2 regions of the Streptacidiphilus sp. MAP12-16 genome follow, and region 2 is predicted to be linked to the other one. Evidence: riboswitches for the same ligand, from Rfam matches in the RefSeq annotation. Region 2 holds a riboswitch; the other holds the start of a gene.
The links. A riboswitch is a leader RNA that binds a small molecule or an ion and turns the genes downstream of it on or off. The one in region 2 is predicted to bind glycine.

Region 1 (5,081 bases), on a different contig from region 2:
CGCACTGACTCTGCGTATCACCCGAAGTGACCATGCCCGGCATGGTCACTTCGGTGCGTTCCGAGGCCGGTCGGGATCCAAACGGGTGGTCCGTGCCAGAGACCGGTGACGCATGTCACCAAATGGCTGCGGGAGCGTCCCTGTCCATCGACACTGGGAACCAGCGCGGGCGGCTTCAGCCTCTACCCGAGAAGCAGGCGGTTCACACCTCCGAAGCGGACCGCGCCGTGATCGGAAACTTCGAATCGAGGGTACGCGCTATGTGCCAGCACCATCCTGACTGCCCGTCGGCCGATTCCCCGGACCGTGAGGCCGCCGTCGTCGTGGCGAGTCACCCCGAACAGGGCTGGAGCCTGCTGTGCAACGGCGTCCTGCTCTTCGAGGACACCGGCGAGATTCTCCCCGACGGCCGGGTGATCGCCCCCCACCGTCCGCTGGCCAAGGTGGCCTGAAACAACGCGCGACGAGGGGCCGCCACCGAACAGTTCGGTGGCGGCCCCTCGTCGTGTGTCGACTCGTCGCGTGTCGATTCGTCGCGCGTCGACCTATGCCTCGTACTCGTCCATCGGCGGGCAGGAGCAGATCAGGTTGCGGTCGCCGAAGGCCCCGTCGATGCGGCGCACCGGCGGCCAGTACTTCTCCGCCGGGTTGACCCCGGCCGGGAAGACGGCCTCCTGACGGGTGTACGGGTGCTCCCAGTCGCCCGCCAGCAGTGCGGCCGTGTGCGGGGCGTTGGCCAGCGGGTTGTCCTCGGCCGGCCACTCGCCCGCGCCGACCCGGTCGATCTCGCCGCGGATGGCGATCATCGCCTCGCAGAAGCGGTCGATCTCGCCCAGGTCCTCGCTCTCGGTGGGCTCGATCATCAGCGTGCCGGCGACCGGGAACGACATCGTCGGTGCGTGGAAGCCGTAGTCGATCAGGCGCTTGGCGACGTCGTCGACGCTGACCCCGGCCGACTTGGCCAGCGGGCGCAGGTCGATGATGCACTCGTGCGCGACCAGCCCGGCCGGGCCGGTGTAGAGCACGGGGTAGTACGGCGCGAGGCGCTTGGCGATGTAGTTGGCGCTGAGCACCGCCACCTGGGTGGCGCGCTTCAGTCCCTCGCCGCCCATCAGCCGCACGTACGACCACGAGATCGGCAGGATCGCCGCCGAGCCCCAGGGCGCCGCCGAGATCGGGCCGACACCGGTCGCCGGGCCCGCCGAGGGCTGCAGCGGGTGGTTCGGCAGGTACGGCGCGAGGTGCTCGCGCACCGCGACCGGGCCGACGCCGGGGCCGCCGCCGCCGTGCGGGATGCAGAAGGTCTTGTGCAGGTTCAGGTGCGAGACGTCGCCGCCGAACTTGCCCGGCTTGGCCAGACCGACCATCGCGTTGAGGTTGGCGCCGTCGACGTAGACCTGGCCACCGGCCTCGTGCACGGTGGCGCAGATGTCGGCGATGTTCTCCTCGAACACGCCGTGCGTGGACGGGTAGGTGACCATCAGCACGGACAGCTGGTCGCGGTGCTGCTCGATCTTGGCGTGCAGGTCCTCGATGTCCACGTCGCCGTCGACGAGGGTCTTGACGACGACCACGCGCATTCCGGCCATCACGGCGCTGGCGGCGTTGGTGCCGTGCGCCGAGGAGGGGATCAGGCAGACGTCACGGCCGGTGTCGCCGTTGGCGTGGTGGTAGGCGCGGACCGCGAGCAGACCCGCGAGCTCGCCCTGGGACCCGGCGTTGGGCTGGATGCTGACCTTGTCGTAGCCGGTGAGCTCGGCCAGGCGGTCCTCCAGCTCGTGGATCAGCGTCAGGTAGCCCGCCGCCTGCTCCTCCGGTGCGAACGGGTGCACGTCGGCGAACTCCGGCCAGGTGACCGGCTCCATCTCGGTGGTCGCGTTGAGCTTCATGGTGCAGGAACCCAGCGGGATCATGCCCCGGTCCAGCGCGTAGTCCTTGTCGGCGAGCTTGCGCAGGTAGCGCAGCATCCCGGTCTCGGAGCGGTGCGCGTGGAACACCGGGTGGGTGAGGTAGTCCTCGCTGCGGCGCAGCGCCTCGGGCAGCTTCTCGCCCGCCGCGGCCTCCAGCGCGTCGACGTCGCCCGCCGGAACGCCGAAGGCGGTCCAGACGGCGGCCAGGTCGGCGCGGGTGGTGGTCTCGTCGCAGGCGATGCCGACCAGGTCGGCGTCCACCAGGCGCAGGTTCACGCCGACGGCGCGGGCGGCCTCGACGACCTCGGCGGCGCGGCCGGCGACCCGCGCGGTGACGGTGTCGAAGAAGGCGTCGTGGACGACCTCGACGCCGCCCGCGCGCAGGCCCTCGGCCAGCACGGAGGCGTAGCGGTGGGTGCGGGTGGCGATCGCCCGCAGCCCGTCCGGGCCGTGGTACACGGCGTACATGGAGGCCATGACCGCGAGCAGCACCTGCGCGGTGCAGATGTTGCTGGTGGCCTTCTCACGGCGGATGTGCTGCTCGCGGGTCTGCAGCGCGAGCCGGTAGGCGCGGTTGCCGTCGACGTCGACGGACACGCCGACCAGGCGGCCGGGCAGGCTGCGCGCGTACTCGGCTCGGACGGCCATGTAGCCGGCGTGCGGTCCGCCGAAGCCCATCGGGACGCCGAAGCGCTGGGTGGTGCCAATAGCGATGTCCGCGCCCAGCGCGCCGGGGGAGGTCAGCAGGGTCAGCGCGAGCAGGTCGGCGGAGACGGCGACGATCGCGCCCAGGCCGTGGGCCTGCTCGACGACCGGCGCGAGGTCGCGGACGGCGCCGGAAGCACCCGGGTACTGCAGCAGCACACCGAAGACGCCGCGCTCGACCAGCTCGGCGGGGATGCCCGCACTGAGGTCGGCGACGACGGTCTCAACACCCTGCGGCTCCGCGCGGGTCTGGATCACGGCGATGGTCTGCGGCAGCGCGTCGGCGTCGATGACGAAGACCCCGCCCTTTACCTTGCCGACGCGACGCGCGAGGGCGACAGCCTCGGCGGCGGCGGTGCCCTCGTCCAGCAGCGAGGCACCGGCGGTGGGGAGCCCGGTCAGGTCGGAGACCACGGTCTGGAAGTTGATCAGGGCTTCCAGGCGACCCTGGGAGATCTCCGGCTGGTACGGGGTGTAGGCGGTGTACCAGGAGGGGTTCTCCAGCACGTTGCGCAGGATCACCGGCGGGGTGAAGGTGCCGTGGTAGCCCAGGCCGATCATGGAACGCAGCACCTGGTTGCGGCCGGCCAGTGAGCGCAGCTCGGCCAGCACCTCGGCCTCGGAGCGGGCGGCGGGCAGGTCCAGCGCCTCGATGCTGCGGATCGCGCCGGGGACCGCGGCGGCCGTGAGCTCGTCCAGGCTGGCGTAGCCGACGTGGGCCAGCATCTTCGCCTGCGCCCCGGCGTCGGGGCCGATGTGGCGCCGTTCGAAGAGGTCCTGGTCGAAGGGGCTGGAATGCGCAAGCCCGGCGAGGGGGGATGTCATGGCTGGGGAGCCTCCTGGTCTGACCCGGTTGGCACCATGGGTGCCGGGACGACCTCCCCCTCTGTCATGGAACCTGAGAGCTTCACCGGCCGCCACCGTGCGTCATGCACGACAGCCGCCGGTTTTCACCGTCGGTGAGGGCTTGCCCGGTGTGCACTTGCGTACACCCGACCCTGCCCTGCTTTCCAGAGTGACCTCGCGCGCGCGGTACGGATGCCTGAGAGATTCCGGGGAGGAGTTGCTCCTTCGGCGCCACAGCGGTGTGCGGGCTCTCCCGCGCACGCTCGACCGGTCGACGCCAGGGTACCAGCGAGCGCATGCGCGACATCGAATGGACCAACGACACACCCGCATGGCTCCGGGCATTCGACAAATCGATCTTTGTGCCTTTTCGTATGAGTTGACCGTATTGCCCCGAGCCCGCCGTGAGGAGTGGACGAGCCGTGCAGACCGAGATCGACCCCAGGGACCTGATCGGCCACAAGGCTGTGGACCGCCACGGCGACAAGATCGGCACCGTGGACGAGGTGTACCTCGACGACGCCACCGGCCAGCCCGAGTGGGCAGCCGTCCGGACCGGGCTCTTCGGTCGTGATGCCTTCGTGCCGCTGACCAGCAGCGAGTTCGTCAGCGACGAGTTGCGCGTGCCCTACGACAAGTCCAAGGTCAAAGACTCCCCCGATTTCGGCGTGGGCCAGCACCTGTCACCGGCACAGGAGTTGCAGCTCTACCGCTACTACGGCCTGGACGTCCCGGCGGGCGAGGGCGCGAACAGCGGTTCCGGACTGCACAACCGCAACGGCAGCGGGGTCGCCGCCCCTGCGGCCACGGCGGCCACGGCGGTCACCGCGGCCACGACCGCCACGACCATGCCTTCGGCGGCCCACACCGAGGCGCCGCCGCGGGCTGCCGCGGACACCAGCCGTACCGCGGCGTTCATGGCTGCTCCGGCTCCTGCACCGGCTGCGGCTCCTGCTCCGGCTCCGGCTCCTGCACCGGCTACGGCACCGGCTCCGACGGCCGCGCACGCGCACGTACCGCATCCGGACCTCTACGCCAACCCGCTGACCGACCACCCCAGCGGTCCCAAGCCCGGTGCCATCGTGCCCGACCTGGCCAAGGCGGCGGCCCCCGCGGTCGACCCGGGACAGGTCGGCGTGCCCGAGCCGATTGAGTTCGTCTGCCGCGAGGAGCGGCTCGACATCGCCACCGAGTGGCATGTTCTCGGGCGGGCCCGGCTGCGCAAGTACGTGACCTCCGAGCAGGTGGAGCGCCGGGTACCGGTGATCCGGGAGCGGATCCGGGTGGAGCGGGTGCCGGTGACCGCGGAGGAGCGCGCACAGCTGTCGGACCAGGAGATCTCGGAGAGCACCGAGGAGGTCACCCTGCACGAGCAGCGGGTGATCGTCCGCAAGGCGGTCGTTCCGGTGGAGCGGATCCGGCTGGTGACGGAGCGGTTCACCGAGGAGGAGGTGGTCCGGGACGAGGTGCACCGCGAGCACATCCAGGTCCACGACAGCACCCGCCCCGACGAGCCGACCCCGGTCCAGGACAGTGCGATGTCCGCGCCGTCGGCGGGCTCCTCCGTACCCTCTGCCGCGTCCGCTCCGGCGCCGCACTCCGCCCCGCCCGCACCCTCAG
Region 2 (5,081 bases):
TTCCCTCACAAGGCCGGGCGCGAAGCGCCACGGAAGGGGGTGGTGGTCGGGCGACAGAAAGGGGAGGGCGCGAAGCGCCACGGAAGGGGGTGGTGGTCGGGCGACAGAAAGGGGAGGGCGCGAAGCGCCACGGAAGGGGGTGGTGGTCGGGCGACGGGAGGGGGCTAGGCGCCGGTGTGGGCGGAGTACTCGTCGGCGGACAGTAGGCCCTCGGGAGTGCCGTCGAGGCGGATCTTGAACAGCCAGCCCTCGGTGAAGGGGGCGGAGTTCACCAGCGCGGGGTCGTCCACCACGGCCTGGTTGGCCTCGACGATCTCGCCGCTCGCGGGGGAGTAGAGGTCGCTGACCGACTTGGTCGACTCCAGTTCGCCGCAGGTCTCGCCCGCGGTCACGGTCTGGCCGACCTCGGGGAGCTGCACATAGACGACGTCGCCGAGCGCGTCGGCGGCGAAGGCGGTGATGCCCACGGTCGCCACGCCGTCCTCGACGGCCGTCAGCCACTCGTGTTCCTTGCTGTACGTGAGGTGCTGGGGGTTGCTCATGACGGTGATTCTCCAGGATGAGATGGGGGTACGGCGAAACCACCCCGTGGCGGGGCGGGGCGATCGACGGAGCAGGTTCAGCGGGCGCGCTTGTAGAACGGCAGGGCCACGACCTCGACCGGCTCGTGCGTGCCGCGCACGTCCACGGCGACGGTCGTGCCCGGCGCGGCGTGCGCGGCGTCGACGTAGGCCATCGCGATCGGCTTGCCCAGGGTGGGGGAGGGTGCGCCGGAGGTGATCGAGCCGATGATGGTGCCGGCACCGTCCGCGGTGACCACGTTCATCTCGGCCCGGGGCACCCGGCGCCCGGGGGAGACCAGGCCGACCAAAACCCGCGGGGGAGTGGCGGCGGCCTGCTCGGCGGCCTTCTCCAGCGCGGCGCGGCCGACGAAGTCACCGTCGTTGGTCGTCTTGTCGAAGCGGACGACCCGGCCCAGGCCGGCGTCGAAGGGGGTGAGCGCGGTGGTGAGCTCGTGGCCGTACAGCGGCATGCCGGCTTCCAGCCGCAGTGTGTCGCGGCAGGACAGGCCGCAGGGAACCAGGCCGCGATCGGCCCCGGCAGCGGTCAGCTCGGCCCAGAGGTGCTCCGCGTCGGCCGGGGCGACGAAGAGCTCGAAGCCGTCCTCGCCGGTGTAGCCGGTACGGGCCAGCAGTGCCGGCCGGCCGGCCACCGTGGCCGGCAGCGAGGTGTAGTACTTCAGGGCGGGCAGGTCGGAGTCCGTGAGCGGGCTCAGGATCGCGGTGGCCTCGGGGCCCTGGATCGCGATCAGCGCGTAGGCGTCGCGGTCGTCGCGGACGGCGGCGTCGAAGGAGCCGGCCCGGGCGGTGATCTCGTCCAGGACCAGTTGGGCGTTGGACGCGTTCGCGACGACCAGGAACTCGGTCTCGCCGGTGCGGTAGACGATCAGGTCGTCGAGGATGCCGCCGTCAGCCGCGCAGATCATGGTGTAGCGGGCGCGGTTCAGGCCCAGCGCCGAGACGAAGCCGACCAGCGCGTGGTCCAGCAGTTCCCCGGCCTGCGGGCCGGTCACGGTGATCTCGCCCATGTGGGAGAGGTCGAACAGGCCGGCCCGGGTGCGCACGGCGTTGTGCTCCTCGCGCTCGCTGCCGTACCGCAGCGGCATGTCCCAGCCCGCGAAGTCGGTCATGGTCGCGCCGAGGGAGCGATGGACGGAGTCCAGCGCGGTGAGTCGGAGATCGGACATAGGGGGCTCCTAGAGCTCTCAGGACGTGCTCACGACCTGCGGGGGAACGCAGGGCATGCTGCGGCAGGGCCTCCCCCTCTGTCGTCGCAACCTGAGAGCTTCACCGCGTCCTCCACCCGAAGCAGGGGGCATGAACGCGGCTTGCACCGTGGGTGGGGCATGGCTGCGGACTAACCGCGGCCTGACCGCTTTCCAGATGTGCCTCGCCCGTGCGGTAGCTGTGCCTGAGAGATTCCGGGGAGGGCTTGCTCCTTCGGCGCCGACTGCGACCTCTGTCCGCTGGAACTCCTGGGAACAGGGGTCGGCCTGGCTCTCCCGCGCGGGTTTGAACGGCCGGTGTGGAGTTGTTGGTCGCGCTCATCATGGCATGGAGTACTGGCGGCGCGCAGCACGCCCTTGCCCGGGCGCGCCCCTCGACTCACCCGGGCTCGATATCCTGCGGCGAACCAGTCTGCGGCGGACCAGTGCGGAGAACGGCGGTAGCAGCGATGCAGCACCCGGTGGACAGCGTGGGCATCCCGGCCCAGCCCGGTACGGACAGCGGGGTCGGCGAAGGCCTCGGCGGCTGGCCGGCGAACGAGCTGGAGCGCGTGCTCGTCGCCGCCATCGGCGACCCGGGCGCGACTCCCCGCGTGGTGGAGGTGCTGCGACGCAGCCAGGTCTGGGTCCCGCTGCCCGGCGGCGGGGGCTACGACGGGACAACCCTGGAACTGCCCACGACCGAGCTCGCCGGGCAGCCCTTCGTGCCGGTATTCAGCTCCGAGGACCAGTTCCGCCGGATTGCCGGGAACATGCCGTTCACGGTCGCTCCGGTGCGGGAACTCGCGCAGGGGATGCCGCTGGGCGTGGGCATCGTGGTGAATCCCGAAGGCGCGGTGGGGGTGCCGATCCCGGCGGCGGGAGTCGCCGAGCTGTGCGGGGGCGGCGGCGAGGCGCGCGCGCACCAAGGGGCGACGGGCGCGCGGGTGGGTCTGCGCCTGCCGGAACCGCACGAGGACCCGCTGGACTTCCTGACCGTGGCCGTGGGTGAACTCGCCTACACGCCCGTCGTGCTGACGGCGCGTCGAGCCCTGGTGCAGGTCGAGGGCGAGCGCGAGAAGCTCTTCGTCGGCGTCGAACTGGACCGCTGGCAGCCCGCCGACCAGGAGGCCGTGACGCAGGCCCTGGGACGGGCCCTGGGCGCCGTGCCGCTGCCCTGGGAGCTGGGGATCGTCCTGCTGGACATCGCCCAGGACCCGGTCGGGGACTGGATGCTCACCGCCGCCGCACCGTTCTTCGAACGGAACCCCGCAGGGCACTAGGCTGGCCGCTCGGGCACGCAGGGGGCGTCCGGCAGAGCAGGGCAAGGCAGGGCAGGGCACGGCAGAGTCGGGGTCGGCAGGCAGGGAGAGGGTGGCAGTGGTCCAGTCAGGCGGCGGGGGCGCCATCGAGCAGGCGCTGCGGGAGGTGGCTCCGGGGCGCTACGACGCCTACGAGCGGCTGCTGCGCGCCGTCGGCGAGGGCCAGGTGGTGATGCTGCTCTGGCACGGCGAGCCCGGACGCCCCGACGCGCAGTACGGGAACATGGAGGTCGGCGGGTTCGGCTACGCGCCCTGCGTGACCTCCGCCGAGCAGATCTCCGCCAGCGGCTGGTCCCGGGCGTACCAGGTGATGAGCGGTCGCGAGATCGCGGCCTCGCTCTACCGCGAGCGCTGGGGACTGTGGCTGAACCCCCATCAGCCGGGTGGCGGGGTCGGCCTGCCCTGGGCCGACCTGCGCCGTATCGCCGGCGGCCTGGACCGGCTGCCGGCCGGGCCGCTCCGGATCAGCGAGCCCCAGGTCGCGGCCGACCAGTTCTATGCCCTGCTCACCCAGGCCGCCTCGGGGACGCCGGCGGTCCGCTCGCTGCGCCGGGCGTGGGTCCAACCCGCCTGGGGGGACCCGTATCTGGTGATCGGTCTGGATCTGTACGACTCCAGCCCGCCCGCGGTCGAGTCGGTGCGGCTGATGATGCAGCACGCCCTCCCCGGGGTTCCGCAGGGAGTCGCGGTATCGACCGTCGCGATGTCCGATCCGTACGACCCGGTGGCGCAGTGGCTCCAGGTGCGCATGGCGCCGTTCTTCCAGCGCACCCTCGCCGCCCCGGGCGGGTACGGCTATCCCTACACCGGCCGGTAACGCCCCGGCCCGGACCGAGTCGAACCGAGTCGGACCGGGCGGGACCAAGTCGGACCGAGTCGGACCGGGTGACGCCGGGCATGACGAAGGGGGCGCACCGTCTGAGGGATGCGCCCCCTTCGTCTCACCGGCAGGCCGGTCGCACCGGGGTCACTCCGGCGCGACCACCTGCTTGACCTCGGGGAAGTGGCAGGCGGCCTGGTGGCCCTCGGCCGAGCCCAGCAGCTGCACCAGCGGCGGCTCCTGGGCGGCGCAGATCTCCTGCGCCTTCCAGCAGCGGGTGCGGAAGCGGCATCCGGACGGCGGGTTGATCGGGCTGGGCACGTCGCCGGTGAGGCGGATGCGCTCACGCCGCTGGACGCTGTCCGGGTCGGCCTCGGGGACGGCCGACAGCAGCGCGTGGGTGTACGGGTGCTGCGGGCGCAGGTAGAGCGTCTCGCGGTCGGCGATCTCGACGATCTTGCCCAGGTACATCACCGCGACCCGCTCGGAGAAGTGGCGGACCACCGCGAGGTCGTGGGCGATGAAGACGAACGCGAGGTTGAACTCCCGCTGGAGGTCTTGGAGCAGGTTGACGACCTGCGCCTGGATGGAGACGTCCAGGGCGGAGACCGGCTCGTCGGCGACGATGAGCTTCGGCTTCAGGGCCAGGGCCCGGGCGATGCCGATGCGCTGGCGCTGCCCGCCGGAGAACTCGTTCGGATACCGGTTGTAGTGCTCCGGGCTGAGGCCGACGATCTCCAGCAGCTCCTGGGCGCGCTTCTTGTGCCCCTGCTCCGGGTTGATGCCGTTGAGCTTCATCGGGGTCTCGATGATCGTCCCGATGGTGTGCCTCGGGTTGAGCGAGGAGTACGGGTCCTGGAAGATCATCTGGAGGTTCTGCCGGGCCTCGCGCATGGTCGACACACGCTTGTGGGTGATGTCCTCACCGTCGAAGCGAATGGTGCCGGCCGTGGGCTCGAGCAGCCTGGTGACCAGGCGTCCGGTGGTGGACTTGCCGCAACCGGACTCGCCGACCAGACCCAGGGACTCGCCCGAGCGGACCGAGAAGTCGATGCCGTCGACCGCGCGGACCGCGCCGACCTGCCGCTGCCAGACGATGCCCTGACGGATCGGGAAGTGCATCTGCAGGCCCTTGACCTGCAGCAGCTCGTCGCCGCCGGTAGCGGGGACGGTG

Region 1: linked by a shared signal. The riboswitch ahead of gcvP (aminomethyl-transferring glycine dehydrogenase) and the one ahead of gcvT (glycine cleavage system aminomethyltransferase GcvT) in region 2 are both predicted to bind glycine.

Annotation. Positions count from the first base shown of each region.
Region 1 covers NZ_JBGCBY010000021.1:138,655-143,735, forward strand. Annotated here, with positions in the region: gene ABIA33_RS26055 (hypothetical protein) at 1-8, shown strand, start outside; gene ABIA33_RS26060 (DUF5999 family protein) at 261-452, shown strand; gene gcvP (aminomethyl-transferring glycine dehydrogenase) at 546-3,440, opposite strand; glycine riboswitch at 3,636-3,727, opposite strand; gene ABIA33_RS26070 (DUF2382 domain-containing protein) at 3,884-5,081, shown strand, end outside.
Region 2 covers NZ_JBGCBY010000016.1:39,394-44,474, forward strand. Annotated here, with positions in the region: gene gcvH (glycine cleavage system protein GcvH) at 165-542, opposite strand; gene gcvT (glycine cleavage system aminomethyltransferase GcvT) at 620-1,747, opposite strand; glycine riboswitch at 1,950-2,075, opposite strand; gene ABIA33_RS21595 (enhanced serine sensitivity protein SseB) at 2,236-3,048, shown strand; gene ABIA33_RS21600 (enhanced serine sensitivity protein SseB C-terminal domain-containing protein) at 3,140-3,904, shown strand; gene ABIA33_RS21605 (ABC transporter ATP-binding protein) at 4,055-5,081, opposite strand, start outside.